2 linked regions of the Variovorax paradoxus EPS genome follow. The protein of the gene in region 1 interacts with the protein of each later gene in a pairwise test. Links are inferred from orthologs where the notes say so. Each region holds a gene or a part of one and is shown in the gene's direction. Other genes may lie near its edges.

What was found.
Region 2: the proteins of ftsA (region 1) and VARPA_RS01470 interact in binary tests that used the Escherichia coli proteins (3 or more experiments, as listed by UniProt). The link is inferred for Variovorax paradoxus EPS from one-to-one orthologs.

The regions. Positions count from the first base shown.
Region 1 is NC_014931.1:1,097,712-1,111,823, forward strand. What follows is about bases 270-3,062. They hold ftsA (cell division protein FtsA), read left to right. Parts: upstream 270-947; coding sequence 948-2,177; downstream 2,178-3,062. Other genes in these bases: VARPA_RS04900 (cell division protein FtsQ/DivIB), read left to right, coding at 270-917; ftsZ (cell division protein FtsZ), read left to right, coding at 2,348-3,062. In the rest of the region: VARPA_RS04895 (D-alanine--D-alanine ligase), read left to right, coding at 1-126; more of VARPA_RS04900, read left to right, coding at 129-269; more of ftsZ, read left to right, coding at 3,063-3,556; lpxC (UDP-3-O-acyl-N-acetylglucosamine deacetylase), read left to right, coding at 3,859-4,782; VARPA_RS31310 (hypothetical protein), read left to right, coding at 4,802-4,978; crossover junction endodeoxyribonuclease RuvC, read right to left, coding at 5,000-5,548; VARPA_RS04925 (phosphatidate cytidylyltransferase), read right to left, coding at 5,554-6,543; VARPA_RS04930 (lysophospholipid acyltransferase family protein), read right to left, coding at 6,548-7,399; VARPA_RS04935 (DUF2809 domain-containing protein), read left to right, coding at 7,409-7,852; mtgA (monofunctional biosynthetic peptidoglycan transglycosylase), read right to left, coding at 7,797-8,540; aroE (shikimate dehydrogenase), read right to left, coding at 8,537-9,394; VARPA_RS04950 (energy transducer TonB), read right to left, coding at 9,419-10,270; VARPA_RS04955 (ribonuclease catalytic domain-containing protein), read right to left, coding at 10,320-12,386; VARPA_RS04960 (YqiA/YcfP family alpha/beta fold hydrolase), read right to left, coding at 12,514-13,107; VARPA_RS04965 (response regulator transcription factor), read left to right, coding at 13,475-14,112. UniProt on the Escherichia coli protein: Essential cell division protein that assists in the assembly of the Z ring. May serve as the principal membrane anchor for the Z ring.
Region 2 is NC_014931.1:302,768-316,878, forward strand. Bases 4,927-7,718 are described here. They hold VARPA_RS01470 (rod shape-determining protein), read left to right. Parts: upstream 4,927-5,696; coding sequence 5,697-6,740; downstream 6,741-7,718. Other genes in these bases: gatA (Asp-tRNA(Asn)/Glu-tRNA(Gln) amidotransferase subunit GatA), read right to left, coding at 4,927-5,184; gatC (Asp-tRNA(Asn)/Glu-tRNA(Gln) amidotransferase subunit GatC), read right to left, coding at 5,184-5,483; mreC (rod shape-determining protein MreC), read left to right, coding at 6,827-7,718. Outside these bases: VARPA_RS01440 (exodeoxyribonuclease III), read right to left, coding at 1-750; pyrE (orotate phosphoribosyltransferase), read left to right, coding at 764-1,447; VARPA_RS01450 (DUF4124 domain-containing protein), read left to right, coding at 1,461-2,156; Asp-tRNA(Asn)/Glu-tRNA(Gln) amidotransferase subunit GatB, read right to left, coding at 2,199-3,689; more of gatA, read right to left, coding at 3,691-4,926; more of mreC, read left to right, coding at 7,719-7,804; rod shape-determining protein MreD, read left to right, coding at 7,801-8,322; mrdA (penicillin-binding protein 2), read left to right, coding at 8,377-10,347; fahA (fumarylacetoacetase), read right to left, coding at 10,485-11,753; VARPA_RS01495 (Bug family tripartite tricarboxylate transporter substrate binding protein), read right to left, coding at 11,911-12,885; hmgA (homogentisate 1,2-dioxygenase), read right to left, coding at 12,885-14,111. UniProt on the Escherichia coli protein: Forms membrane-associated dynamic filaments that are essential for cell shape determination. Acts by regulating cell wall synthesis and cell elongation, and thus cell shape.

The DNA.
Region 1 (14,112 bases):
TCGCCCGGCATGACCAGCCATTCGCTGGTGCCGATGTCGGCGCGTGCGGCGGGCATTCCCTACGAAGAGCTGTGCCTGCGCGTGCTGGCCTCCGCTTCGCTGGATGCCAAGGGAGGCGCGCAATAGCCATGGCCGACAGCATCCAGGCGCCGTTCGACGTCAAGCTCATGAACATCGTGGCGAACCTCGCGTTCGTCGCGGTGGCGCTCATGCTGCTGGCGGCGGGCGCGTGGTGGGTGCTGCGCCAGCCTTTCTTCCCGCTCGCGGGTATCAAGGTGGACGGCGAAGTGACGCACAACAACGCGGTCACGCTGCGCGCCAACGTGGCGCCGCAGCTCTCGGGCAACTTCTTCACCATCGACCTCGCGCGTGCGCGCACCGCCTTCGAAGCGGTGCCGTGGGTGCGCAGCGCGGTGGTGCGGCGCGAGTTTCCGAACAAGCTGCGCGTGTCGCTGACCGAGCAGGTGCCGGTGGCCAGCTGGGGCGACGAGGCGGGGTCGAAGCTCATCAACGGCTTCGGCGATGTGTTCGAAGCCAACGTGGCCGAGGTGGACGAGGACCTACCGCGCCTGGACGGCCCGATCGAGCAGGCCGGGCAGGTGCTGGGCATGTACCGCGTGCTGGCGCCGCAGTTCCAGCCCTACGACTTCGGCATCGACGAGCTCACGCTGTCCAGCCGGGGCAGCTGGAGGGTGGTGCTGGACAGCGGCGCGCGGATCGAACTCGGGCGCGGGCAGAGCGAAGAGGTGTCGGCCAGGCTGCAGCGCTTCCTGAAGACCGTGACCCAGGTCGCGGGCCAATACCACCGCACGGTGGCCGATGTCGAAGGCGCCGATCTGCGCCACAACGACGCGTATGCATTGAGGCTGCGCGGCGTCACCACGGTCTCGCCCGAGACCCCAAGAAGAATCAAGTAGCGCACAGCGAGAAATCGAGGACATATTTCAATGCCCAAAGAATACAAAGACCTGGTCGTAGGCCTGGACATCGGCACCGCCAAGGTGATGGTGGTCGTGGCCGAGGTGCTGCCCGGCGGCGAGCTCAAGCTCGCCGGGCTCGGCATCGCGCCGAGCAATGGCCTGAAGCGCGGCGTGGTGGTGAACATCGACGCCACGGTGCAGAGCATCCAGCAGGCGCTGAAAGAGGCCGAGCTGATGGCCGACTGCAAGATCAGCCGCGTCTACACCGGCATCACCGGCAGCCACATCCGCGGCATCAATTCCAGCGGCATGGTGGCGGTGAAGGACAAGGAAGTGACGCCCGCCGACGTGGCCCGCGTGGTGGAGACCGCGCGCGCGATCAACATCTCGAGCGACCAGCGCTTGCTGCTGGTGGAGCCGCAGGAGTTCGTGATCGACGGCCAGGACGTGAAGGAGCCGATCGGCATGAGCGGCATGCGGCTCGAAGCCAAGGTGCACATCGTGACCGGTGCGCAGAGCGCGGCCGAGAACATCATCAAGTGCGTGCGCCGCTGCGGCCTGGAGGTCGACCAGCTGATGCTGAACCCGCTGGCCTCGAGCCAGGCGGTGCTCACGGAAGACGAACGCGAACTGGGCGTGGTGCTGGTGGACATCGGCGCGGGCACGACCGACGTGGCGATCTTCACCAATGGCGCGATTCGCCACACGGCGGTGATTCCGATCGCGGGCGACCTCATCACGAGCGACATCGCGATGGCGCTGCGCACGCCCACCAAGGACGCGGAAGACATCAAGGTCGAGAGCGGCTATGCGAAGCAACTGCTGGCCGACCCCGACCAGCAGGTGGAAGTGCCGGGTCTGGGCGACCGCGGTCCGCGCATGCTGAGCAAGCAGGCGCTGGCCGGCGTGATCGAGCCGCGCATCGAGGAGATCTTCTCGCTGGTGCAGCAGGTGGTGCGTGAGTCGGGCTACGAAGAGGTGCTCTCTTCGGGCGTGGTGCTCACCGGCGGCAGTGCGGTGATGCCGGGCATGGTCGAGCTGGGCGAAGACATCTTCCTCAAGCCCGTGCGCCGCGGCATCCCGAAGTATTCCAGCGCGTTGTCCGACATGGTCGCGCAGCCTCGCGCGGCTACTGTCATGGGCCTGCTCGAAGAGGCGCGCTTCGCACGCATGCGCGGCTTCAAGGTCGCGCAAAAGAACGGGTCGGTAAAGACTGCGTTCGGACGTTTCAAGGACTTCATCGTGGGGAACTTCTGACCATGAACCACTCCCCACTCTGGCTCGCTCGCGGCAGTCCGCCGTTGCATTTCAACGAGCGATGGCGACGAACAGGTCCACCATCGTGACGACGCTCTCGTTGAACACGTCACGGCAAAAGAATTATTCATAGATACATAACGGCAACTGCAATATTCAAGGAGTTAGAAATGACCATCGAAATGATCGAAGTCGAAGAATTCAATCAGGGCACGCAGATCAAGGTGATCGGTGTCGGCGGCGGTGGCGGCAATGCGGTCGCCCACATGATGGAGCGTGGTGTGCAGGGCGTGCAGTTCGTTTGCGCGAACACTGACGCACAGGCGCTGACCCGCAGCAACGCGAACAAGATCATCCAGCTGGGCACCAGCGGCCTGGGTGCCGGCAGCAAGCCCGACAAGGGCCGTGAAGCCGCCGAAGCCGCCGTGGACGAAATCCGCGCGGCGATCGACGGCGCGCACATGCTGTTCATCACCGCCGGCATGGGCGGCGGCACGGGCACCGGCGCCGCGCCGGTGATCGCGCGCGTGGCCAAGGAAATGGGCATCCTCACCGTGGGTGTGGTGACCAAGCCCTTCGACTGGGAAGGCGGCCGCCGCATGAAGAACGCGGACGACGGCCTGGCCGAACTCGAAGCCAACGTCGATTCGCTGATCGTGGTGCTCAACGAGAAGCTGCTCGACGTGCTCGGTGAAGACATCACCCAGGACGAAGCCTTCGCGCACGCCAACGATGTGCTCAAGAACGCCGTGGGCGGCATCTCGGAAATCATCAACGAGTACGGCGGCGTGAACGTCGACTTCGAAGACGTGCGCACCGTGATGGGCGAACCGGGCAAGGCCATGATGGGCACCGCCGCGGCTGCCGGTCCCGACCGCGCGCGCATCGCCGCCGAGCAGGCCGTGGCCTGCCCGCTGCTCGAAGGCATCGACCTCTCGGGCGCCAAGGGCGTGCTGGTGCTGGTGACGGCATCGAAGGGTTCGCTGAAGCTGAACGAGTCGAAGCTCGCGATGAACACCATCCGCGCCTACGCCTCGCCCGATGCGCACGTGATCTACGGCGCTGCCTACGACGAAGCCCTGGGCGACGAGATGCGCGTGACCGTGGTGGCCACGGGCCTCTCGCGCGCGGATGCACGCCGCCAGGCACCTACGCTGGAAGTCATTCGCACCGGCACCGACAACATCCCGTTCAACGTGCCCACCATGGGCGGCGTCGGCCACACCAGCGGTGGCAGCCAGCCGAACTACGACGGCATGGCAGTTCCCAGCGTGTGGCGCACCAACCGCACGATGGCCGCGGCCAAGGTGGATGCACTGTCGTCGGGCGGCATGGACGACTTCGAAATTCCTGCATTCCTGCGCCGTCAGGCCGATTAACCGGGCTCACCCCCAGGCTGCGCGCACTTCGTGTCGCTTCGCCAACCCCTACCGGGGGCAACATCAGCGGCCCGGCAAAGCCGGTTCCGCGGTGTTTCGCGAAGTGACTCAACGGGACGCTCAGGGCACGAAGGTTCGCAAGGGGTACAGGGAAGACCTGAAAGGGACTTCCGCTGCTCTAGGCGCTGCGTTCACTTCGTGCCCTTTGCGTCCATTGCCGGGATTGCATAGAACCGATGTCTATCGCTGCCATAGCGAGGGGATTAGGCCGCCACGCGCGTGGCGCGCCTAAAATCCCCGGCGTGCTGCAACAACGAACCCTCAAGTCGATCAGCCGCGCCGTGGGCGTGGGGCTTCACAGCGGGCAACGCGTGGAACTGACCCTGCGACCGGCCCCGGCCGACACGGGCATCGTGTTCCGCCGCGTCGATCTGCCCGAGCCTGCTGAAATCCGAATGACCGCCGAAGCGGTCACCGACACTCGCCTCGCCTCCACGGTCTCGACCGGCGGCGCGAAGGTGCAGACGGTCGAGCATCTGATGTCGGCCTGCGCGGGCCTCGGCATCGACAACCTCTACATCGACATCACGGCCGACGAAGTGCCGATCCTCGACGGGTCGGCTTCGTCTTTCGTGTTCCTGCTGCAAAGCGCGGGCATCGAACTGCAGAAGGCGCCGCGCCGCTTCATCCGCGTGACCCGCAAGGTCGAGGTGCGCGAAGGCGAGGGCGCCAACGAGAAGTGGGCGAGCCTGGAGCCGTACCACGGCTACAAGCTGAGCTTCGAGATCGACTTCGATCATCGCGTGGTCAATTCCACCGGCCAGCGCGTGGAGTTCGACCTCGGCACCGATTCGTACAGCCGCGACATCGCACGTGCGCGCACCTTCGGCTTCACGAAAGAGGTCGAGTACATGCGCAGCAAGGGCTTGGCCCTGGGCGGCGGTCTCGACAACGCCATCGTGATGGACGACACCAAGGTGCTCAATGCCGGCGGGCTGCGCTACGACGACGAGTTCGTGAAGCACAAGATCCTCGATGCGATGGGCGACCTCTACATCATCGGCAAGCCGCTGCTCGCGGCCTACACCGCGTTCCGCTCGGGCCATGCGCTCAACAACAAGCTGCTGCGCGAACTGCTGGCGAACAGCGACGCCTACGAGGTCGTGACCTTCGACGACGAGAAGCGCGCACCGCGCGGCTTCGGCGAAGTGGCGCGGGCCTGGTAGGCCGGCGCCTTTCCGAGCGATGCTTCTCTTCCGCTGGGCCATCCTGCTGCTTCTGCTGGTGGCGGGCGTGTCCTTCGCTTTCTATGCGGGCACCGGCCAGGTGAAGTACCGGCGCGTCGGCTGGATCGTGCTCAAGTGGACGCTGCTCGCTGCCTTCGGCTTCTTCGCGGTGCTGATCGCGGAGCGCGTGGCCTAGGCCTTCTTCCTTCTGCCGGGCTTAGCGCGAACGCCCTTGCCGGTAGGTGCCGGCATGGGTCTTCGACAGCTCGGCGGCTTCGGCCAGCCGCGCCATCGAACGGCCCACTTGCGCATGCGTGATCGCGATGCCCAGCGCATCGGCCGCATCGGCGCCGGGCAGCCCCGGCAGGTCGAGCAACCGCTTCACCATCTCCTGCACCTGCGCTTTGGCCGCCTGGCCATGGCCTGCGACTGCCTTCTTCATCTGCAGCGCGGTGTACTCGGCCACCGTGAGGTTGCTGTTCACCAGAGAGGTCACGCAGGCGCCGCGCGCCTGTCCCAGCAGCAGCGTCGACTGCGGGTTGACGTTCACGAAGATGATTTCCACCGCCGACGCATCGGGTTGGTAGCGCGCGGTGATTTCGGCAATGCCGTCGAACAGCACCTTCAGGCGCGCCGGCAGGTTGCCGCTGCCCAGGTGCCGCGTGCTGATGGTGCCGCTGGCCACATAGCGCAGCGCGTGGCCGTCCGCGTCCACCACGCCGAAGCCGGTGGTGAGAAGGCCGGGGTCGATGCCGAGGATGCGCATGTCTGTCAGGCGTTGAAGTACCAGCGGATCGAGTGAAAGAAGATCGGCGCCGCGAAGCACAGCGCATCGACGCGGTCCAGAAGGCCGTTCGCGCCGGTCACGCCCACGCCCTTCTTGCCCCAGTTCGGAATGCCGCGGTCGCGCTTGAGCGCCTTCATCACGAGGTGTCCCATCGAGCCTGCGATGCAGGCGATGACCGACACCGCGAGCGCCTGCCCGAACTTGAACGGCGTGATGAACGAGAACAGCGCGCCCACCAGGCTCGCCACCACGATGCCGATGCCCCAACTGGTCCAGTTGAAGCTGCGGCTCACGTTGGGTGCGAACGGCGTGCGCTGCGTGCGGCGCGAGATGAGGTGCTGCACCAGCACCGAGGTCTGCACCACGAACACCAGGAAGAACACGAGGAAGGCGCTCTTGCCCTCGTAGCCCGGAAAAGTCAGCAAGAGCAGCGCCGGCACGTGACTCATGCCGTAGACGCAGACCATGATCCCCCACTGCAGCTTGGCGTTGCGCTCGAGGAATTGGCTCGAATCATTGGCCAGCGCGCTCGCCACCGGAATCGCGAGGAACACGTAGACCGGGATGAACACGGTGAAGAGATCGAAGTGCGCCGTGGCCACCAGCCAGAACTGGATCGGCAGCACCACGAAGAACGCGAGGATCAAGCTGCGGTGGTCGCCGCGCCGCGTGGGCGAGAGCGTGATGAATTCGCGCAGCGCGAAGAACGAGATCAGCGCGAACAGCACCGTGGCCACGGTTTCGCCGAGCGCCCAGCCGATCCAGAAGATGATCACCATGAACCAGGTGGTGCCCAGCAGCGCCCGGTAATGCGCGAGCTCGGCCTGCCAGGTGGCATCGTGTACGGGGTTGCGCTTTTCGCGGAAGCTGAGGAAGAAGGCGGTGGTGCTGATGATCATCAGCAGGCCGAAGATGATGAGGAAGAGCGCCGCGACCTGCTGGGTCGGGGTGAGGTTGCGCAGGAACTGGTTCATGGGGTCAGATATCGCGCAAGGCGATCACTGCGGCACGCGCGCGATCCAGGAAGGAGCGGCGCTCTTCGCCCTCTTCGACGCGGATCGGCGCGCCGAAGGTAACGGAGCAAAGAATGGGCACCGGCACGATCTCGCCCTTGGGCATGACGCGCTGCACGTTGTCGATCCAGGCCGGCACGAGCACCACGTCGGGGAACATCGTTGCGAGCGTGTAGAGGCCGGACTTGAACTTCTGCGGCTCGCCCGTGTGGCCTCGCGTGCCTTCGGGAAAGATGATGATCGAGTCGCCACTGCGCAATGCCTCGACGAGCGGCGCGAGGGGATCGGTGGGTGGCGGCGCGGGCTCGGCCGGCGGCGGCGAGGGCTCCGCAACGAATGGCGGCGGGGCGATGGGCGCGGGGGGCGGCACCGGTGCTGGAAGGTCGAGCTCGCCTTGCAGCTCGTTCACGACCTCGGCACGCGGCGCTTCGGCCGGCAGCAGCGGCTCCATCGAAGGTTCGATGCGCTCGGCGGGCGCTGCAGCGACAGCCGGCTCGGCCTGCATCGGTTCAGGCGCAGCAGCTGCAGCAGGCGCCGTGGCCGCACGCTCCACATACACCGCGTTGAACACCTCCGTCGTGATCCACCGCTTGACCGGCGTGTTGGCCCAGTAGTCGCGCGCCGCGATCGGCCGCGTGATGCTGCGCAGTTCCTCGGGCAGCGCCGCCCAGATCATCACGAGGTCGGCGTGGCTCTGGTGGTTGGCGAAATAGATGCGCTGCTCGGCCTTCGGTGGACAGCCGTACCAGCGCGCCTGCGCGCCCGTGAGCAACCGGACGAACCCCAACAACAACCAACCTGTGAGCTTTGCCAGCATATGGGCGCGATGATACGGGCCATGCGATGGCGATTCGATCCTCTTTCACTGGCGTGGGCGGTGGCCCTGTTCGTTGTTCTTGCGTTGCTGGCCACCGTCGGCGCGCGCTGGGGCTGGCTCCGAAGTTTCTTCGGCGATGTGCTGGCGGTGGTGTGGGTCTACTTCGTCTTCAAGACCGTCATCGCGGCGCGCGTGCTGCCGCTGGCACTGGCCGCGCTGGGCGTGGGCTATGCGGTGGAGTTGGGCCAGTTCATTGCGTCGGCGTGGCACCTGCACATTCCGAACCGCGCGTTGCGCATCGTGCTCGGCAGCACGGCTGACTGGTGGGACGTGCTGGCCTACACGATCGGCTTCGCGGGCGTGCTGGCGCTCGAAGCGCTGCGCACCAAGCTCGGCCTCAGGGCAGCTCGGCCGACGACATCCGCGCCACGACCGTCGACGCCCGTCCGCTGAGGTACGGCGAGCCGGGCCGGCGCTCGAAGAACTTCGGGCTCGGCAGCATCACCGCGAGCCGCGCAGCTTCGTTGGCACTCAGGCGCGAGGCGGGCTTTTTGAAGTAGTACTGCGATGCGGCCTCGGCACCGAACACGCCTTCGCCCCATTCGACGTTGTTCAGGTAGAGCTCGAGGATGCGGCGCTTGTCGAGAAAAACCTCCAGCAGCGTCGCGAGCACCAGCTCCTGGCCCTTGCGCAGCATCGTGCGTTCGCCCGAAAGCAGCAGGTTCTTTGCGAGCTGCTGCGTGATGGTGGAGCCACCGCGCAGGCGCACCGGCTGCACCGGCTTGCCGCGTGCCACGGCACGGGCGGCGCGTTTGGCGGCCAGTTCTTCGGCCTTGGCATTGCGTTGGCGTGCGCGCTCGATGGCTTCCCACTCCACGCCGTTGTGATCGACGAAGCCGGCATCCTCGCTTGCGATCACGGCGCGCTTGAGCGTGTCGTTGATCTGCGCGTAAGGCACCCACTCTTGCCGCCAGCCGCCTTCGCTGCCCTTGTGGATCGCGACCTGCCAGGCCTCGGAGCGCTGGAACGCGGTGCTTTGCGGATCGATCACCGCCATGGCCGCGATGCGCGCCACGAAGAAGAGTTCGAGCGCGAGAGCCGCCACCGCGAGGCAGGCGATCAGGCGCAGCACCGCTTTCATTGGCCGGCGGCGAGCGATGCGCGCAACTCGCCCAGCACCTGCGCCGAAGGCGGGCGCACGCCGCGCCAGATATCGAACGATTCGGCCGCCTGCTCGACCAGCATGCCGAGCCCGTCGCGCGGCACGGCGCCGTGTGCCTTGGCCCAAGCCATGAAGCCTGCGGCCGCTGGGCCGTACATCATGTCGACGGCGAGCGCGCCGGGGCGCAGCACCTTTGCGCTCACCGGCACTGCGTCGCCCGCGAGGCTGGAGGCGGTGGCGTTGACCACCACGTCGAAACTGCCCGGCACTTCGTCGAGCGCCCAGGCTTCGAGCGCGGCGCCGTGGCCGAGCGCGAGTGCCGCATGGCGCCGGACCACCGCAACCGCCTTGTCGACGGTGCGGTTGGCGACCACGATGCGCGAAGCTCCCGCATCGAGCAGCGGACCCAGCACGCCAGCGGCGGCGCCACCGGCGCCGATCAGCAGCAGCTCCTTGCCCGCCAGCGGCACGCCCGCGTTTCGAACGATGTCGTTGACGAGGCCGATGCCGTCGGTGTTGTCGGCGTGGATGCTGCCGTCGGCCCCGAAGCGCAGCGTGTTGACCGCCTGCGCGAGCAGGGCGCGCTCGCTGGTGTGCTGCGCCAAGGCGGCGGCTTCGAACTTGAATGGAACGGTGATGTTGCAGCCGCGCGCACTGTCGCCGCGCTCGGCGGCTTCACGTCGGAACGCGGCAATGCCTTCGGCGAAGGCGCCGAGCGGAATCAGCAGGCGGCCGTAGTCGATCTGCTGGCCGCAGAGTTCGGCAAAGCGGGCATGGATGCGCGGCGAGCGGCTGTGCTCGACGGGGTTGCCCATGACGCAATACAGGTCCATCGCTGCAGCCTTCTCGATCGATGCTTATTGGGAGATTTCCATCGTGCCGTCGCGCGCGAAGCGGAACGTGCCCTGGATCACCATCTGATCGGCCTGCTCCTGGCGCATCGCGTTCGTGAACTTGCCGAAGTTGCCGGTGCTGCGAACGATGGCCTGCGCCCGACGGTCGAGCGCGATGTTGCCCGAGCTCTGGTCGACCACGGTGGCGAGCACGTTGCCGTCGAAGTTGACGGTCAACGTCATCTTGAGTTCGCCGTACAGCTTCTTGCCGGCCAGCTCCGGGAAGTTTTCCGCGGCGCGCGCCTCGACGCGGCGCAGCATGGTGTCCACGTACACCGCGAACGCAGCCTCGCGCGTGGACGGGCTGACGTAGCGCTTCTTGGGGCGCGAGTTCTCTTCGTTCACCCGGCGCTCGATCTGGGCCAGCAGCTCGACCATCTGGCGGCGCTTTTCTTCCTGCGCGGCGGCTTCCGTCGGGTCGCCCGCGTTGCGCGGATCGCGCACCGGCATGGCGGCGATATCGCGCTTGAGCTGCGTGATCATCTGCATCTGCTCTGCCTGCAGGGCATCGACCTGTTTGCGCGCGTCTTCGAACGAATCGCCCACCGCGGTGAAGCTCGACGGCGGCAGCGGGCTGGTCGCGCGGCCCTTGTCGAGGTCGCCGCCGCCCGCGAGCGAGGTCTGCGCCATCAGCTTGGCGTTGGCGTCGGGCCGCTCCTTGGTCTTGCTGTTGACAAGGATCACCTCGAGCGGCGTGTCAGTGAACGCGCGGTTGAATGATTCGGGATCGACGAAGCGCACCGCCAGCAGCGCGGCATGCGCAATGACCGACACGCCCAGTGCAATCTGCAGCGTGCTGAGGTCCTTGAAGTTCATTCTCGAAACTCCTCCAGGGGGCGCACTTCTCCAGACGTCTCGCCGGAGTTCATGCAGGTGCGGGTGTGTTTTCCGGCGCGGCCTCGCTGTCGTTCAAATCGACGGCAATGGCGATCGGGCCGGCGACTTCTTCTTCATCCTCGCCGCTTTCGTCTTCCGCCGACGCATCGGCCTTCGGTGCATCGAGGCGCTCGAGCACGGTGCCGCTCACGTCGAGCGCAATCTCGTCGATCTCGCCGAGCTTCACGCGCAGGCGCGCACCGCGCTCCTGCTGGCCCGCGACCGGGAACACCAGCGGCAACGCATCGGCACGCACCAGCGCGCCGTTGGGGATGTCCTTGATGACCGTCGCTTCGAGCTCGGTGATGCCGTTCTGCTGCAGGTACTTGAGCGTCCAGAAGCGCTCCATGCCGCCCTGGTAGCCGTTGTAGGTGGCATAGGCCGCGTCGAAGCCCGAGAGGATCGAGAACAGGTCGGCGTCCTTCGGCTTGAAGGGCGCGGCCAGCGCGGCGGTCTTGCCGTGGCGGGCGGCCGCGATGATCTGCCACTGGTTCACCAGGTCGGTGTAGCGGCGCAGCGGCGAGGTGCTCCACGCATAGCTCTTCACGCCCAGGCCCGCATGCGGCAGCGCGCGCGTGCCCATGCGCACCTTGATGCCGGGCGCCAGGCTCGCCTGGCTGCGGTAGAGCCCGGGCACGCCGAGTTCGCCGAGCCAGCCGCCCCAGCTGCTGTTGGCCAGGATCATCGCTTCCGAGACGATCAGGTCGAGCGGCGCGCCGCGCTGGCGCGTCGTGATCTGCACCTGCTCGTTGCCGGTGGGTTCGTTGCCGTCGTTGCCGACGAGGCGGAAGTTGTAGTCGGGCCGGTTGAAGTTCTCGGGCTTGCCGCGCACCACTTCGCGTTGCGCCTTCAATTGTTTGGCGAGGCGGAACAGGAAGGAGAGCGGGGCGCGCAGGTTCGCGGCGGCCTCGGGCGTGTCGGGGCTCGTGACCGTGGCGTCTTCGAGCCAGGGCTGCGTGACGACGGCGTCGAGTTGGTCGTGGCGCAGGTTGGCGACGATCGGCACGCGTTCGAGCTTGGTCTCGGTGCCCTGCAGTTCGAGCGTGGCTTCGTCGAATCGCGCGTAGAGCGACACGGCCGGGCGGTCGGCGCCTTCGAGCAGCGTGTAGGTGTTGACCACCTCGTCGGGCAGCATCGTGATCTTGTAGCCCGGCATGTAGACCGTCGACATGCGCGCACGCGCGACGTTGTCGATGGCGCTGCCCGGCGTGAGTGCCAGGGCCGGTGCAGCGATGTGGATGCCGACCGTGACGGTGCCGCTGCCAAGGCCTTGCACCGACAGTGCATCGTCGATTTCGGTGGTCTGCGAATCGTCGATCGAGAAGGCCTCGACGCCGGTGGCGACAGGCAGGTCGTCCGCAATGGCCGGTGCCGCGAGCGCGGGGAAGCCGTGGCCCTTGGGGAAGTTCTCGAAGAGGAAGCGGCGCCAGTGGAACTGGTAGGGCGAATCGATCGCCCCGGCGCGTTCCAGCAGATCGAGCGGCGGGCGCTGCGTGGCGCGCGCGGCGTCGACCACGGCCTTGTATTCGGGGGCGTTCTTGTCGGGCTTGAACAGGATCTTGTAGAGCTGCTCGCGGATTGGCTGCGGGCACACGCCCTCGGCCAACTGCCCGGCCCATTCAACGATCTGCGCCTGAATGACTTTTTTCTTCTCGATGGCGGCGAGCGCCTGCTGCACGATTTCGGCCGGCGCCTTCTTGAAGCGCCCCTTGCCTGCACGGCGGAAGTAATGCGGCGCCTCGAAGAGGGCGAACAGCGCGGCCGCCTGCTGGGCGAGCGTGGGCTTGTCACTGAAATAGTCGGCGGCCAGGTCGGCAAAACCGAACTCGCCGTCGGCTGCGAATTCCCAGGCCAGGTCGAGGTCCATCGCGGCGGCGAGCGAGCGCGCCTCGGCGATCAACTCGGCAGGAGACGGTTTCTCGAAACGCAGAACGATGTTGGCGCCCTTGACCTTGACGCGCTTGCCGGTCTCGAGCTCGACCTGCGCCGAGGCTTCGGCCTCCGACAGGACACGGCCGCCGAGGTACTTGCCGGCTTCTTCAAACAATACAAACATAGGCGCGGATTCTCCCACGGCGAAAGACCGGCTCTCCCCTGGCTTGCCCACTTCGTGTGGCCTCCTTCCCCCTACCGGGGGCAACACCTGCGGCCCGGCGAAGCCGGTTCCGCGGTGTTTTTGGGCTTCAGACTGGATTGATGAACGCCATGACGTCGTCCAGGTGCGCCGTCTCGAAATCCGACAGCGCGTGGTCGCTGCCTTCCAGCAGCTTGATGTTGCTGTCTGGATAGCGCGCCGACATCTCGTGCCAGTCGAGCGCTTCGTCGCCCTTGGCGATGATCGCGAAGACACGCTCGGGCCGCGTGAGCGAGCCGACTTCCATGGCGCGCAGCTCGTGGATGTACTCGGGTCGGAAATAGAAATGCTCGGCCGGGTCGTGCCAGACGGTCTGGTCGCCGATGTAGCGCGTGAGGTCGCGCGCCGGGTACACGGCCGGATTGAGCAGCACCGCGCGGCAGCGCGTCATGCCGGCGACATAGGTGGCGTAGAAGCCGCCCAGCGACGAGCCGATCACGGCCATCGACTTGCGCGGCCAGTGCGCGATGCCCTTCATCACCATGTCGATGGCGTCGTGCGGCGAAGGCGGCAGTTGCGGGCACCACCATTCCAGGTTCGGATGCGCTTGCGCCACGCGCTGCGCCACGAGCCTCGCCTTGGTCGAACGGGGCGAGGAACGGAAGCCGTGCAGGTACAGCAGATGAGTGGTTTGCGGGTCCATGGGGGGAAGGGCGGGAAGGTGCGAACGCCGTACCTCGCTGGCCGAGGCGAGGTAATTCTGCATGAGGTCCGTGCCCGCAAAGCGGCTCGCGGCATTCAAAAAACCTGCGGCGAGGGGCTCTTGGGGAAAGCGATAACTCATAACGACTTACACCGCATGAAAGTCCCATCGGCCTCGGCCCTGCGACGTTCGCCTGGCTTGAGTTCGAAAGTATTCATGGGCTGCTCCTCGTTGCCGGCGTCGCACGCTCGGCGATGAACCCGCGGCAAAAAGAAAAAGAAAACGCCCAATTCTCGGGACCCGATCCGCCGTGCGCATCCCATGAAAGCGGTATGCATGTCCAGCGTCCGGCAAGGCGCCGAGGCTTATGCTTCATCCCATGAATACAGAGGCTCTGGACGACGGGACGCTGCGCCGCTGGGGCGTCTTGGTGGTCGAGGACGACAGCCGCGCACGCGCCTTCTTCGAAGCCAGCGTGCAGCGCAGCCCGCGTCTTTTCTGGCTCGGCAGCGCGGGCACGGTGCAGGAGGCGCGGGGCTGGCTGGCGCGCACCACGACGATTCCCGACGTGCTGCTGGTCGACCTCGGCATGCCCGATGGCACCGGCCTGGACGTGATCCGCGACGCCGTCGCTCGCTTTCCCGGCTGCGAGCCGCTGGTGGTGTCGGTCTTCGGCGACGAGGAGAACGTGCTCGCCAGCATCGAGGCCGGCGCGGTGGGCTACATCCACAAGGACGCCGCACCCGAGGACATCGCGCAGACCATCGTGGAGATGAAGGCTGGTGCATCGCCGATCTCGCCGATGATCGCGCGGCGGGTGCTGGCCAAGTACCGCAGCCTGCAATCGGCCAGCCTCGCGCCGGGCATGGCTGCTTCGGGCGCGGCACCCGAGACCGCCTTCGACGAGAACGAGCGCGGCCTGCTGTCGGCGCGCGAGCACGAGGTGCTGACGCTTATCGCCCGCGGCTTCTCGTATGCAGAAATCGCGCGGCTCAAGGGCCTGAG
Region 2 (14,111 bases), 790 kb from region 1 along the record:
GGTCTTGAAGATCTGTTCGGTGCGCGCGAGCGCCGCGGTCTTCGGCGTGGCCAGGTGGTAGTCGAGCCGCCATCCCACGTTGTTCGCATAGGCCTGGCCGCGGTTGCTCCACCAGGTGTAGGCCTCGTCGGTGGTCTCGGGCTTGAGCATGCGGTAGACGTCCACCAGGCCCGCACCCTCGGCACCGGCGTCCAGCAGCTTCGTCATCCAGGCGCGTTCCTCGGGCAGGAAGCCGCTGTTCTTCTGGTTGCTGCGCCAGTTCTTCAAATCGATCTGCTGGTGCGCGATGTTGATGTCGCCGCACAGCACGAACTCGCGCTCCTTCTTGAGCGCCACCAGGTGCGGGAAGAAGCCCTTGAGAAAACGGAACTTGGCCAGTTGCCGCTCCTCGCCCGAACTGCCGCTCGGGAAGTAGCAGCTGATGACGGAGAACTTGCGTTTGGGCGTGTCGAAGCGCAGTTCGAGGTAGCGGCCCTCGGCGTCGAACTCGGCATCGCCCCAGCCCACGATGACCTGGCTCGGTGCGTGCTTGGTGTAGATCGCGGTGCCGGCATAGCCTTTCTTCTCGGCGAAGTGGAAGTGGCCCTTGAGGCCCGCCATCTCCTCGAAGCGGCCTTCGATGTCGCTCGCCTGGACCCGGATCTCCTGCATGCAAATACAATCCGGCGCAAGTTCGGCCACCCAATCGGCGACGCCCTTGGTGGCCGCCGAACGCAGGCCATTGAGATTGAGACTGGTCAGTTTGAACACAAGGAATTTCCCGATGGCTGTAGATGGTGAGAAAAGCAGCGCGGTGGCGCAGGACTTCGTCCAGTTCGCGCGCGATGCCGGCGTGCTTCGCTTCGGCGAGTTCAAGACCAAGGCCGGCCGGATGAGCCCCTACTTCTTCAATTCGGGGCTCTTCGACGACGGCGCCAAGATCGCACGGCTCGCGGGATTCTATGCAGACCGGCTGATCGAGAGCGGCCTCGAATTCGACATGATCTTCGGCCCCGCCTACAAGGGCATTCCGCTGGGCGCCACAGTGGCCGCCGAGCTGGCGCGGCGCGGCCGCAACTACCCCTTTGCCTACAACCGCAAGGAAGCCAAGGCGCACGGCGAGGGCGGCAACCTGGTGGGCGCGCCGCTCCAGGGCCGCGTGCTGATCGTCGACGACGTGATGTCCGCCGGCACCGCGGTGCGCGAATCGATCGCCGCGATCCAGGCCGCCGGCGCCACGCCGCATGCCGTGGCCATCGCGCTCGACCGCCAGGAAAAAGCCACCGAGAACGGCGTCGACGTGGACCACAGCGCCGTGCAGTACGTGCGCAACCAGCTCGGCCTTTCGGTGATCGCCATTGCCACGCTGGACGACCTGCTGAGCTACCTCTCGGGCGATGCCGCCGCCGACCTGGGCGCGCACCGCGAGCGCGTGCTGGCCTACCGCACGCGCTACGGCGCCCACTGAGGAACCAACAGCGATGCGCACACGCGATCACGGCAAGCCCCACCGCCTGCTGGCGGCGGCATCGTTTTTCCTGGTGGCCTTTGCTGCTGTTGGCGTTGCGCATGCACAGGGCAAGGACGTGCCCGCCGGCAGCATCTACACCTGCACCGATGCGCAGGGCCGCACGCTCACGGCGGACCGTCCGATTCCTGCCTGCAACGACCGCGAGCAGCGCGAGCTGAGCCCGAGCGGCCTCACGCGCCGCAAGATCGAACCGACGTACTCGGCGCGCGAAATGGCCGAGCGTGAAGACCGCGCCCGCGAAGCCGCGGTGCAGGCCGCCAAGGCAACCGACGAGCGCCGCCGCGAGCGCGCGCTGCTGGTGCGCTACCCGAGCCCCGCCTCGCACGATCGCGAGCGCAAAGAAGCGCTGTCGCAGGTCGATGCCGTGATCCAGGCGGCGCAGAAGCGCATCGCCGAACTGAGCGAAGACCGCCAGAAGATCGACGAGGAGCTCGAGTTCTACAAGAAGGACACGAGCAAGGCGCCGGGCGCGATGCGCCGCAAGCTCGAAGACAACACGCAGAGCGTGGCGGTGCAAAACCGCTTCATTGCCGAGCAGGAAGAAGAGAAGAAGCGGGTGAATGCGCGCTTCGATGAAGAGCGTGGGCGGTTGAAGCCGCTGTGGGGACCCGCCCCGAGCGCAGCCGCAGCAGCAGCATCACGCTGAACCTGCCGGGGCCGCGATGGCCCCGGGATTCGTTGATCGATCTCAGCCCAGCTTGGCTTTCAGCAGCTCGGTGACCTGCGCGGGGTTGGCCTTGCCGCCGCTGGCCTTCATCACCTGACCCACGAGGCCGTTGAGCGCCTTCTCCTTGCCGCCGCGGTATTCCTCGACGTTCTTCGCGTTCCTGGCGATGACTTCGTCGAGGATCGCGTCGAGCGCACCGGTGTCGGCCATCGGCTTCAGGTCCTTGGCCTCGATGATCGCGTCCACGTCGCTGCCTTCGCCGATCCAGAGGGCATCGAACACCTGGCGCGCCGCGTTGTTCGGCAGCGTGCCGTCGGCGATGCGCTTGACCAGCTGGCCAAGCTGCTGCGCGCTGACCGGTGCCGCTTCGATGCCGATCTCTTTTGCGTTCAGACGACGCGCCATCTCGCCGGTGATCCAGTTGCTCGCGAGCTTCGGCGTCGCGCCGGCCTTCACCGCTTCATCGAAATAGTGCGCGAGCGCAAGGCTCTGCGTGAGCTGCGCCGCGTCGTATTCCGACAGGCCATGGTCGCGCACATAGCGCTCGGCCATCGCGCGCGGCAGCTCGGGCATTTCGCCGCGCACGCGTTCGATCCAGTCGGCCGCAATCACCAGCGGCGGCAGGTCGGGGTCGGGGAAGTAGCGGTAGTCGGCCGAGTCTTCCTTGGCGCGCATCGCGCGCGTCTCGCCGGTGTCGGGGTTGAAGAGCACCGTCGCCTGCTCGACCTTGCGGCCGTCCTCGATCTCCTCGATCTGCCAGCGGATCTCGTAGTCGATCGCCTGCTGCATGAACTTGAAGCTGTTCAGGTTCTTGATCTCGCGCCGCGTGCCCAGCTTGTCGCCGGGCTTGCGCACCGACACGTTGGCGTCGCAGCGGAAGCTGCCTTCCTGCATGTTGCCGTCGCAGATGCCGATCCACGTGACGATCTTGTGCAGCTCGCGCGCATAAGCCACGGCCTCGGCGGTGGAGCGCATGTCGGGCTCGGTCACGATTTCCAGCAGCGGCGTGCCGGCGCGGTTCAGGTCGATGCCGCTCTGGCCGATGAAGTCCTCGTGCAGCGACTTGCCCGCGTCTTCTTCCAAGTGGGCGCGCACGAGGCGCACGGTCTTCTTCTCTTCGCCGAGGAAGAACGACACCGAGCCACCCTGCACGACCGGAATCTCGAACTGGCTGATCTGATAGCCCTTGGGCAGGTCGGGATAGAAGTAGTTCTTGCGCGCGAAAACGCTGCGCGGCGCCACGTGCGAGCCGAGCGCGAGGCCCAGCTTGATGGCGCGTTCGACCGCGCCCTTGTTCATCACCGGCAGCGTGCCGGGCAACGCGAGGTCCACCGCGCAGGCCTGCGTGTTCGGCTCGGCGCCGAAGGCCGTGGAGGCGCGGCTGAAGATCTTGCTGTTCGTCGACAGCTGCGCGTGCGTCTCGAAGCCGATGATGACTTCATAGCCGCGCACCAGCGGGCCGGTCGGGCGGCCTTGTTGTTGTGCTTCGAATGTGTTCACGGTCTCGCTCATCTCAAAAGCCCTCCGGCGTGCGCGTGTGCCAGTCGGTGGCTTGCTGGAAGCGGTGGGCTGCGTTCAGCAGCTTGGCTTCACCGAAGTAGTTGCCGATCAGCTGCAGGCCCACGGGCATGCCGCCGTCGAAGCCCGCGGGCACGCTCATGCCCGGCAGGCCGGCCAGCGATGCGGGCAGCGTGAAGATGTCGGCGAGGTAGTCGGCCACCGGGTCGTCGCCGTGTTCGCCGATCTTCCATGCGGTGGTCGGCGCGGCGGGGCCGGCGATCACGTCGCATTGCTTCAGCGCCTGCTGGAAGTCGTCGGCGATCATGCGGCGCACCTTCTGCGCCTGCAGGTAGTAGGCGTCGTAGTAGCCGTGCGAGAGCACGTAGGTGCCGATCATGATGCGGCGCTTCACTTCGTCGCCGAAGCCTTCGGCGCGCGTCTTCTCGTACATGTCGGACAGGTCCTTGTACTGCTTCGCGCGATGGCCGAACTTCACGCCGTCGAAGCGGCTCAGGTTGCTCGACGCTTCGGCCGCGGCAAGGATGTAGTACACGGGAATCGACAACTCGGTGCGCGGCAGCGACACCTCGACGCGCTTGGCGCCGAGCTTCTCGTACTGCGCGAGCGCTGCGTCGATGGCGGCGCGCACGCCGGGTGCCACGCCTTCGCCGAAGAACTCCTTCGGCACGCCGATGCGCAAGCCCTCGAGCGAGTCGTTCAATGCGCGGCCGAAGTCTTCGGCGGGCTTGTCGATGGAGGTCGAATCGCGGTCGAGATCGGGGCCGCAGAAAGCCGACAGCAACAGCGCGCAGTCTTCGGCCGAACGGGCCATCGGGCCGGCCTGGTCGAGGCTCGATGCGAAGGCCACCATGCCGTAGCGCGAGGCGCGGCCATAGGTCGGCTTGATGCCGGTCACGCCGCAGAACGATGCGGGCTGGCGGATCGAGCCGCCGGTGTCGGTGCCGGTGGCTGCGGGCGCAAGGCGTGCCGCCACGGCCGCCGCGCTGGCGCCCGAGGAGCCGCCCGGAATGCGGTCGCGGTTCCACGGGTTCCGCACCGGCACGGCTTTGTCGTGGCCCACGGCGGGCACGGCGACGTTCTCGTTGGCTGAGCCCATCGCGAACTCGTCGCAGCTCAGCTTGCCGAGCGTGACCGCGCCGGCCTCGGCCAGGCGGCGCACCACGGTGGCGTCGAAGGGCGAGCGGTAGCCCGCGAGCATCTTCGAGCCGGCGGTGGTGGCGAAATCGGTGGTGACGAAGATGTCCTTGTGCGCGATCGGCACGCCGGCCAGCGCCGGAGCATTGCCGGCGGCGAGGAGCGCGTCGGCCTTGCGGGCCTGGGCCAGCGTGACTTCCTCATTGACGTCGACAAAGGTGCCGAGCGATTCGTGGGCCTTCATGCGGCCGAGAAAAGCCTGCGAGGCTTCGACGGCCGAGACCTTGCGCTCGGCCAGGGCCTTGGCCAGGGCGACCACGCCCATCTGGTGCAGTTGCTGTTCGCCGCTCATTATTCGATCACCTTGGGCACGAGGAAAAGGCCGGCTTCGACGGCGGGGGCGCTCTTCTGGTTGGCTTCGCGGTTGTCGGGTTCGCTCACCACGTCATCGCGCAGGCGCAGGGTGATGTCTTCGATGGCGGCAACCGGATGGGCCAGGGGCTCGATGCCGGCGGTGTCGACCGAACGCATACGTTCGACTAAATCGAAAAAGCCGTTGATCTGGCTGAGCATGCGCTCGCTTTCGTCGGAGGCAAGCTGCAGCCGCGCCAGGGAGGCGATGCGTGCGATATCTGAAGCGTCAAGGGACATGGGTCGGACCGGTCAAAAAACCGAAGGTAATCGCACGCCTAAGGGGGTGCTAACACGGGAATCAGAGGGGATTCGGGTATTATCCCGCCTTTGCCGCAACCCCCGCGAACGCGCCGGCTTTTGCGCCAAAAACGATCAATTCACCCCGTCAAACGACCCAAAAATAGAGCGACGACCTGCCGATGCGCAGGCCGTGCTCAGAGGATTCCGCACATGTTTGGAGCTTTCCGTCGGTACTTTTCCACCGACCTTGCGATCGACCTCGGCACCGCCAACACCCTGATATTCGCCCGCAACAAGGGCATCGTGCTGGACGAGCCCTCGGTCGTCGCGATCCGCCACGAAGGCGGCCCCCACGGCAAGAAGGTGATCCAGGCCGTCGGCCGCGAAGCCAAGGCCATGCTGGGCAAGGTGCCCGGCAACATCGAGGCGATCCGCCCGATGAAAGACGGCGTGATCGCCGACTTCGTGATCACGGAGCAGATGATCAAGCAGTTCATCAAGATGGTGCACCCGCGCACGCTGCTCACGCCGAGCCCGCGCATCATCATCTGCGTGCCTTGCGGCTCGACCCAGGTCGAGCGCCGCGCCATCAAGGACGCGGCCGAAGCTGCCGGCGCCACGTCGGTCTATCTCATCGAAGAACCCATGGCCGCGGCCATCGGCGCCGGCCTCCCCGTCAGCGAGGCCTCGGGCTCGATGGTGGTGGACATCGGCGGCGGCACCACCGAAGTGGGCGTCATCTCGCTGGGCGGCATGGTCTACAAGGGGTCGGTGCGCGTGGGCGGCGACCGCTTCGACGAAGCCATCATCAACTACATCCGCCGCAACTACGGCATGCTGATCGGCGAGCCGACGGCCGAAGTCATCAAGAAGACCATCGGCTCGGCCTTCCCGGGCTCCGAAGTCAAGGAAATGGAAGTCAAGGGCCGCAACCTTTCCGAAGGCGTCCCGCGCAGCTTCACCATCAGCAGCAACGAAGTGCTGGAAGCCCTGACCGATCCGCTCAACAACATCGTCTCGGCCGTGAAGAACGCGCTGGAGCAGACGCCGCCCGAACTGGGCGCCGACATCGCCGACCGCGGCATGATGCTCACCGGCGGCGGCGCCCTGCTGCGCGACCTCGACCGCCTGCTGGCCGAGGAAACGGGCCTCCCGGTGCTCGTGGCCGAAGACCCGCTGACTTGCGTGGTGCGCGGCTGCGGCATCGCCCTGGAGCGCATGGACCGTCTGGGCAGCATCTTCACTAGCGAGTAAAAGGCGAAAGCCATCATCGGCCGGCCTCTGCTTGCATAGGCCGGCTTTTTGTTATTTGATTCCGCACCACCGCCGGGTCTGAATTCATGCCTCTGGGCACGCTCGATCGCACAGCGCCACCCCTGTTCAACCAGGGACAGTCGGCACTCAGCAAGCTGATCTTCTTCGGCGCGCTCTCCCTGTTCCTCATGGTGGCCGATGCACGCTTTCATATCGTGCAGCCGATCCGCGCGACCCTCGGCGCGGTGCTCTACCCGGTGCAATGGGTGGCGCTCAAGCCGGTGCAGCTCATGATGGGCGGCGGGCGCTACCTCGAAGACCTGCAGACCGCCCAGCGCAACGAGGCCGATGCCCGCAAGGCGCTGATGATGCAGGCCCAGCGCGCGAGCCAGGCCGACACGCTGGCGCAGGACAACGCGCGCCTGCGCGAGCTGCTCGAGCTGCGCCAGACCACCGCAACGCCGGGCCGCGCGGCCGAGGTGCTCTACGACGCGGCCGACCCCTACACCCGCAAGATCGTCATCGACCAGGGCCTCGCCCACGGCGTGGCCGCCGGCTCGCCGGTGATCGACGCGCACGGCGTGCTCGGCCAGGTCACGCAGGTGCTGCCCCTCACGAGCGAAGTCACGCTGGTGATCGACCGCGACCTCGCGATTCCCGTTCAGAACACCCGCACGGGCGTGCGCAGCGTGGCCTTCGGCGACGCCTCGGCGCACGGCGGCGGGCTGGAGCTGCGTTTCATGGCCGCCAACGCCGACCTGCAGGAGGGCGACCTGCTCTCCACCAGCGGCGTCGACGGCATCTACCCGGCGGGCCTTCCGGTCGCGAAGATCGAGCGCATCGAGCGCCGCGCCGACTCGGGCTTCGCCCGTATCTACTGTGTGCCGCTCGCCAGCGTGACCGCCGCGCGCTACGTGCTGGTGCTCGAGCCGACCGGTGCCCCGACCGCGCCGCCACCCGCCGCGCCCGCGACCACGCAGCGCAAGCGCGCCGAGGGCAAGCCCGGGGCCGGCAAGAACGAGAAAAAGCCCGCGGCACCCGCGGGCGCAGGAGGCGGCCGATGATCAAGCGTCCCGGCCAGCAGCAGCTCCTGCTGCCCGTCAGCCCCCTCTTCATGTGGACCAGCCTCGTCGTGGCGCTCCTGGTCAACATGATCCCCATCGGCCGTGCCGCCTGGATGCCCGACCTGCTGGCGCTGGTCATCGTGTTCTGGGGCGTGCACCAGCCCTCGCGCGTGGGCATCGGCGCGGCCTTCGTGTTCGGCCTCTGCATGGACGTGCACCAGGCCTCGATGCTCGGCCAGCATGCGCTGTCCTACACGACGCTGGGCTTCTTCGCGATCACGATCCATCGGCGCCTGCTCTGGTATCCGGTGCTGTCGCAGGCGCTGCAGGTGCTGCCGCTCTTTGCGCTGTCGCAGCTTATCGAGGTCATCACGCGGATGATCGGCGGTGGCGTGTTCCCGGGCTGGTCGGTGCTGATCTCGCCAGGCGTGGAGGCCGCGCTGTGGCCTCTGGCCTCCGCTCTCTTGCTGGCCCCCCAACGCCGCACCCCGGAACCCGACGAGAACCGCCCCCTCTAAGCCTTGCCCGCGGCATTTGCCATTGCCCCAGCGCGCGCCTAAGCTCCCACCGCCATGACCGAAATCCGCAACGTCGCCGCCGACCTCGCGCGCTTCAAGCGCCGCGTGATCGTGATCGGCCTCGCTGTGCTTTTCGCGTTCGGCCTGCTGAGTTCGCGGCTGATCTACCTGCAGGTCACGCGGCATGAAGACCTGGCCGAGCAGGCCGAGAGCAACCGCACGGCCATCGTGCCGGTGGTGCCCAACCGGGGCCTGATCCTCGACCGCAACGGCATCGTGCTGGCCTCGAACTACTCGGCCTACACGCTGGAGATCACGCCTTCGAAGGTGAACGATGTCGAGGAGACCATCGACAACCTCACGCAGGTGCTCGAAGTCTCGCCGCGCGACCGCCGCCGTTTCAAGCGCCTGCGCGAAGACTCTCGCAGCTTCGACTCCATTCCGATCCGCACCCGCCTGAGCGACGAAGAGGTCGCGCGCTTCGCGGCCCAGCGCTACCGCTTTCCGGGCGTGGAGATCAAGGCACGGCTCTTCCGCAACTACCCGAACGGCGAGACCGGCGCGCACGTGCTCGGCTACATCGGCCGCATCAACCAGCGCGAGAAGACCGCGATGGAAGACTGGGAAGAAGAGGAACAAGCCAACTACAAGGGCACCGACTACATCGGCAAGCTGGGCATCGAGCAGAGCTACGAGAAAACGCTGCACGGCCAGACCGGCGTGGAGCAGATGGAAACTTCGGCCGGCGGGCGCGCCATCCGCCGGCTCGCAAGCCACCCGGCCACACCGGGCAATACCGTGATGCTGTCGCTGGACATCAAGCTGCAGAAGCTGGTGGAAGACATGTTCGGCGACCGCCGCGGCGCGCTGGTGGCCATCGACCCCAAGACGGGCGAGGTGCTGGCCTTCGTGAGCAAGCCCACGTTCGATCCGAACCTCTTCGTCGAAGGCATCGACACCGAGAGCTGGAAAGAGCTGAGCGAATCGCTCGACAAGCCGCTCCTGAACCGCGCGCTGCGCGGCACCTACCCGCCCGGCTCCACCTACAAGCCCTTCATGGCGCTGGCGGCGCTGCAGACCGGCAAGCGCGGCGCGAGCGTGGTGGTGAACGACCCGGGCTACTTCAACTTCGGCGGCCACCGCTTCGGCAGCCCCGAAGGCAACCTGGGCGGCGTCGACATGCGGCGTTCGATCCAGCTGTCGAGCAACATCTACTACTACTCGCTGGCCAACGAGATGGGCGTGGACCTGATCCACGACTTCATGAAGCCGCTGGGCTTCGGCCAGATCACCGGCATCGACCTGGGCGGCGAGGTGCGCGGCGTGCTGCCCAGCACCGAGTGGAAGCGCAACGCCTACAAGCGGCCCGAGCAGAAGAAGTGGTATGCGGGCGAAACCATTTCGCTGGGCATCGGCCAGGGCTACAACACCTTCACGATGCTGCAGCTCGCGCAGGCCACGGCCATCGTGGCCGACGGCGGCATCAAGCGCAAGCCGCACCTCGTGCTGGCGACGCGCAACACGGTGAGCGGCCAGGTGGTGCCGCTGCCGCAGCCGCCGCCGGAGAACCTGGGCTACACCGCGGCCAACGTGGCGGTGATTCGCGAGGGCCTCACCAGCGTGGTCACCAGCGGCACCGCGCGCAGCGTGTTCGCGGGCGCGGGTTACCAGGCGGCCGGCAAGACCGGCACGGCGCAGGCGGTGACGCAGGCGCAGAACACCAAGTACAACGCCCGCGCGCTCGAGGAGCACCAGCGCGACCACGCGCTCTTCATGGCGTTCGCACCGGTCAGTGATCCGAAGATCGCGGTGGCGGTGATCGTGGAGAACGCCGGCTGGGGCGCTGGCGCCGCGGCACCCATCGCGCGCCGGGTGTTCGACTACTGGCTCATGGACCAGTACCCGAGCGAGGCCGACATGGCCGCCATCAAGATCGGCAAGGCCGGCGCGCCGATGGGCAAGCCGCGCGTGGCGAGCGAAGTGGCGTGGCCGGTGGCGACGACGACGCCTGCCACTGCTCCCTGATCTCTTGCTCCCTCTCCCCTTGGGGAGAGGGTTGGGGTGAGGGTGAGCGGCATTCGAGGCCGCGCGATGCTGTGAGGCCGACTGCCCTCACCCTAGCCCTCTCCCGCTAGCGGTAGAGGGAACAACGCGGAAGCCTCTCAGCCAGCCACCGTGCCGCTGACTTCACCCAGCCCGATACGCACAGCCCCCGCGCGCTCGCAGTAGCCGCGCATGACCAGCGTGTCGCCGTCTTCCAGGAACGTGCGCTTCTCGCCGTTCGGCAGCGTGATCGGCTGCTTGCCGCCCAGCGTGAGTTCCATCAGCGAACCGGCCTCGTCGGGCTTCGGCCCCGAGAGCGTGCCCGAGCCCAGCAGGTCGCCCGGCTGCAGGTTGCAGCCGTTCACCGTGTGGTGCGTGATGAGCTGCGCGGCGGTCCAGTAGGCGGCCTCGGTGGTGTTGCCGCGCGTGAGGCGCGCGGGCGCGATGCCTTCGGCGCGCATCTTCGCGGTCTGCAGCAGCACTTCGAGCGTGATGTCGAGCGCGCCGGCCTCGCGGTTCGACGGCGCATCGAGATACGGCAGCGGTTGCGGATCGCCCGCGGGCCGCTCGAACCTCGCGCGGAACGGCGCGAGCGCCTCCATGGTCACGATCCACGGCGACAGCGTGCTCGCGAAGTTCTTCGCGAGGAACGGGCCGAGCGGCTGGTATTCCCAGGCCTGCAGGTCGCGTGCCGACCAGTCGTTGAGCAGCGTCACACCGAACAGGTGCTCTTCGGCCTCGCCGATGGCGATCGGCTCGCCCAGCGCGTTGCCCTGGCCGACCAGAAAGCCCAGCTCCAGTTCGTAGTCGAGGCGCTTGGACGGGCCGAAGCTCGGCTCGGCCGCATCGGGCGCCTTGGTCTGGCCCTGCGGGCGCTTGAAGACCTGGCCGCTCACGCCGATGGACGAGGCGCGGCCGTGATAACCGATGGGCACCCACTTGTAGTTGGGCATCAGCGGCTGGTCGGGGCGGAAGAGCTTGCCGATGGTGGTCGCGTGGTGGATACCCGTGTAGAAGTCGGTGTAGTCGCCGATGCGGCAGGGCACCGTCATCTCGGCCTTGGCTTGCGCGAGCAGCGCCTTCGACCATGCGGCCTGCTTGTCGCTGCCTTCGGCGAGGCCCGCGGAGATCGCGGCGCGCAGGGCCTGGCGGTCCTTCACGCTCGCGCCCATCAGCGCGTTCATGTCGTCGGTGTCCACGAGGCCCGCGGCCTTCAGGTCGAGCACCTGGTCGCCGATCGCGACGCCGATGCGGAAGGCCTCGCTGCTGCCCGCGGTGCGGAAGCGGCCGAAGGGCAGGTTCTGGATCGGGAAGTCGGTGCCGGCTTCGTTGGCCGAGGCGACCCAGCTGCGCAGCTTGGGGTCGTGGGTGGCGTTCAGTGCGGTCATGCGTGTCCTTGAATTGGGTGGGAGAGGAATCCGGATTGGTGGAAGGAAATCCGGCACCGTTCGGACTGAGCTTGTCGAAGTCTTGCGCGGCGCTTCGACAAGCTCAGCGTGAACGGTGGGTGGATGGTGTGTGAGTGGATTGCGTGCGCGTCGGTCTTCAGTCCGCGGTCATGCCGGCTTTCCTGGCCACATCACCGAGGCGCTGGTATTCGGTCTGCGTGAGCGTCGCCAGCTCCTGCGCGGTCGAGCCGCGCGGCGAGAAGCCGGCCTGCTGCAGCTTGGCCTTCACGTCCGGCATCGCGAGCGCTTCGACGAAGGCTTCGTTCAGCGCTTTGACCACGGGTGCCGGCAGGTTCGCCGGTCCGTACACACCGAACCACGGATCGAGCGCGTAGCCCTTGAGGCCCGCCTCAGCCATCGTCGGCACGTCGGGCAGCGAAGGCGACCGCGCCGGCCCGGCGACAGCCAGCGCGCGCAGCTTGCCGGCCTGGATGTGCGGCAGCGACGCCGGCAGGTTGTCGAACATCAAGCCGATGTTGTTGCCCAGCATGTCGGTGATGGCCGGGCCGCTGCCCTTGTAGGCCACGTGCACGAGCTCGGTGCCGGTCATCTGCGCGAACATCACGCCCGCCAGGTTCATCGAGGTGCCGGCGCCCGCGGTGGCGTAGGGCAGGCCCGGGTTCTTCTTCGCGGCGGCGATCAGGTCGGGCACCGACTTGATCGGCGAGGCGGCCGGCACTTCGAGCACGATGGTCGAGGTGCCCAGCAGGCTGATCGCTGTGAAGTCCTTGCGCGGATCGAAGGCCATCGACTTGTAGATGTGCGGGTTCAGCGCATTGGTCGAGATCGCGCCGAAGCCGATGGTGTAGCCGTCGGGGGCGGCCTTGGCCACGGCGTCCATGCCGATGTTGCCGCCCGCGCCGCCGCGGTTGTCGATGAGCACCGGCTGGCCGAGCTTTTCCGACACCTTCTGGCCCACGGTGCGCGCCACGAGGTCGGTGGTGCCGCCGGGCGTGTAGGGCACGATGAAGCGAATCGGCTTCGACGGAAAGTCCGCCGCGTGCGTGAGCAAGGGCGCAGCGAGCAGGGCGAGAGCCGCCGCGCGGCGCGTGAGAGCGAAGGCGTTCTTCATCATGGCTTGAACTGGTCCTTCAGCCCCGCCCAGCAGTCGGCGTAGTCGGTGTCGAGCGCCGGGCTCTTCAGCGCGAAGTTCGTCGGAATGAAGCGAAAGCGGCTCTCGAACATGAAGGCCAGCGTGTTGTCCAGCTTGTGGGGCTTGAGGTCCGCGTGCGTCGCCTTGTCGAAGGCTTCCTCGTCCGGGCCGTGCGGCACCATGCAGTTGTGCAGGCTCGCGCCGCCGGGCTTGAAGCCGCCCGGCTTGGCGTCGTATTCGCCGAGCACCAGGCCCATGAACTCGCTCATGAGGTTGCGGTGGAACCAGGGCGGACGGAAGGTGTTCTCCATCACCATCCATCGCGGCGGGAAGATCACGAAGTCGCAGTTGGCGGTGCCGGGCGTGTCGCTGGGCGATGTCAGCACGGTGAAGATCGACGGATCGGGATGGTCGAAGCTGATCGAGCCGATGGCCATGAAGCGCGCCGTGTCGTACTTCACCGGCGCGAGGTTGCCGTGCCAGGCGACCACGTTGAAGGGCGACTGCTTCGTCGGCGCTTTCCAGAAGCGGCCGGCGAATTTCTTGACCAGTTCATAGGCGCCGCCGTCTTCCTCGAACGCCGCCACGGGTGCCTGGAAATCGCGCGCGTTCGCGAGGCCGTTCGAGCCAATGGGACCCAGCTCGGGCAGCCGGAAATGCGCGCCGTAGTTCTCGCAGACGTAGCCGCGCGAGAGACCGTCCGGCAGCGCCACCTTGAAGACCATGCCGCGCGGCAGCACCGCGATTTCGCCGGGCTTCACGTCGAGCACGCCGAGTTCCGTCGTGATGACGAGGCGGCCTTGCTGCGGCACGACCAGCATCTCGCCGTCGGCGTTGACGAAGGCGCGCTTGTCCATCGAGCGGCCGGCCAGGTACATCAGCGAGCCGATGCCGACCTGCGATTCGGCATCGCCGTTCGCCGCGACCGTGTGCATGCCGTCGATGAAGTCGGCCTCGGCCGCGCCATCGAGCGGCATCGGGTGCCAGCGCATCGGCTCGGGCGGCAGCGCGATCTCGCGGGCGCCACCGGTCGTCCAGTGCGGCTGTGCGTAGGGCTGGTAGCGGCCTGACACCACCGAGGGCTGGCGGCGGTAGAGCCAGGTGCGGCGGTTCTCATGGCGCGGCGCGGTGAAGGCGGTGCCCGAGAGCAGTTCGGTGTAGAGATCGAAGGGCCCGCGCTGCGGGTTGTTGCGGCCCTGCGGCAG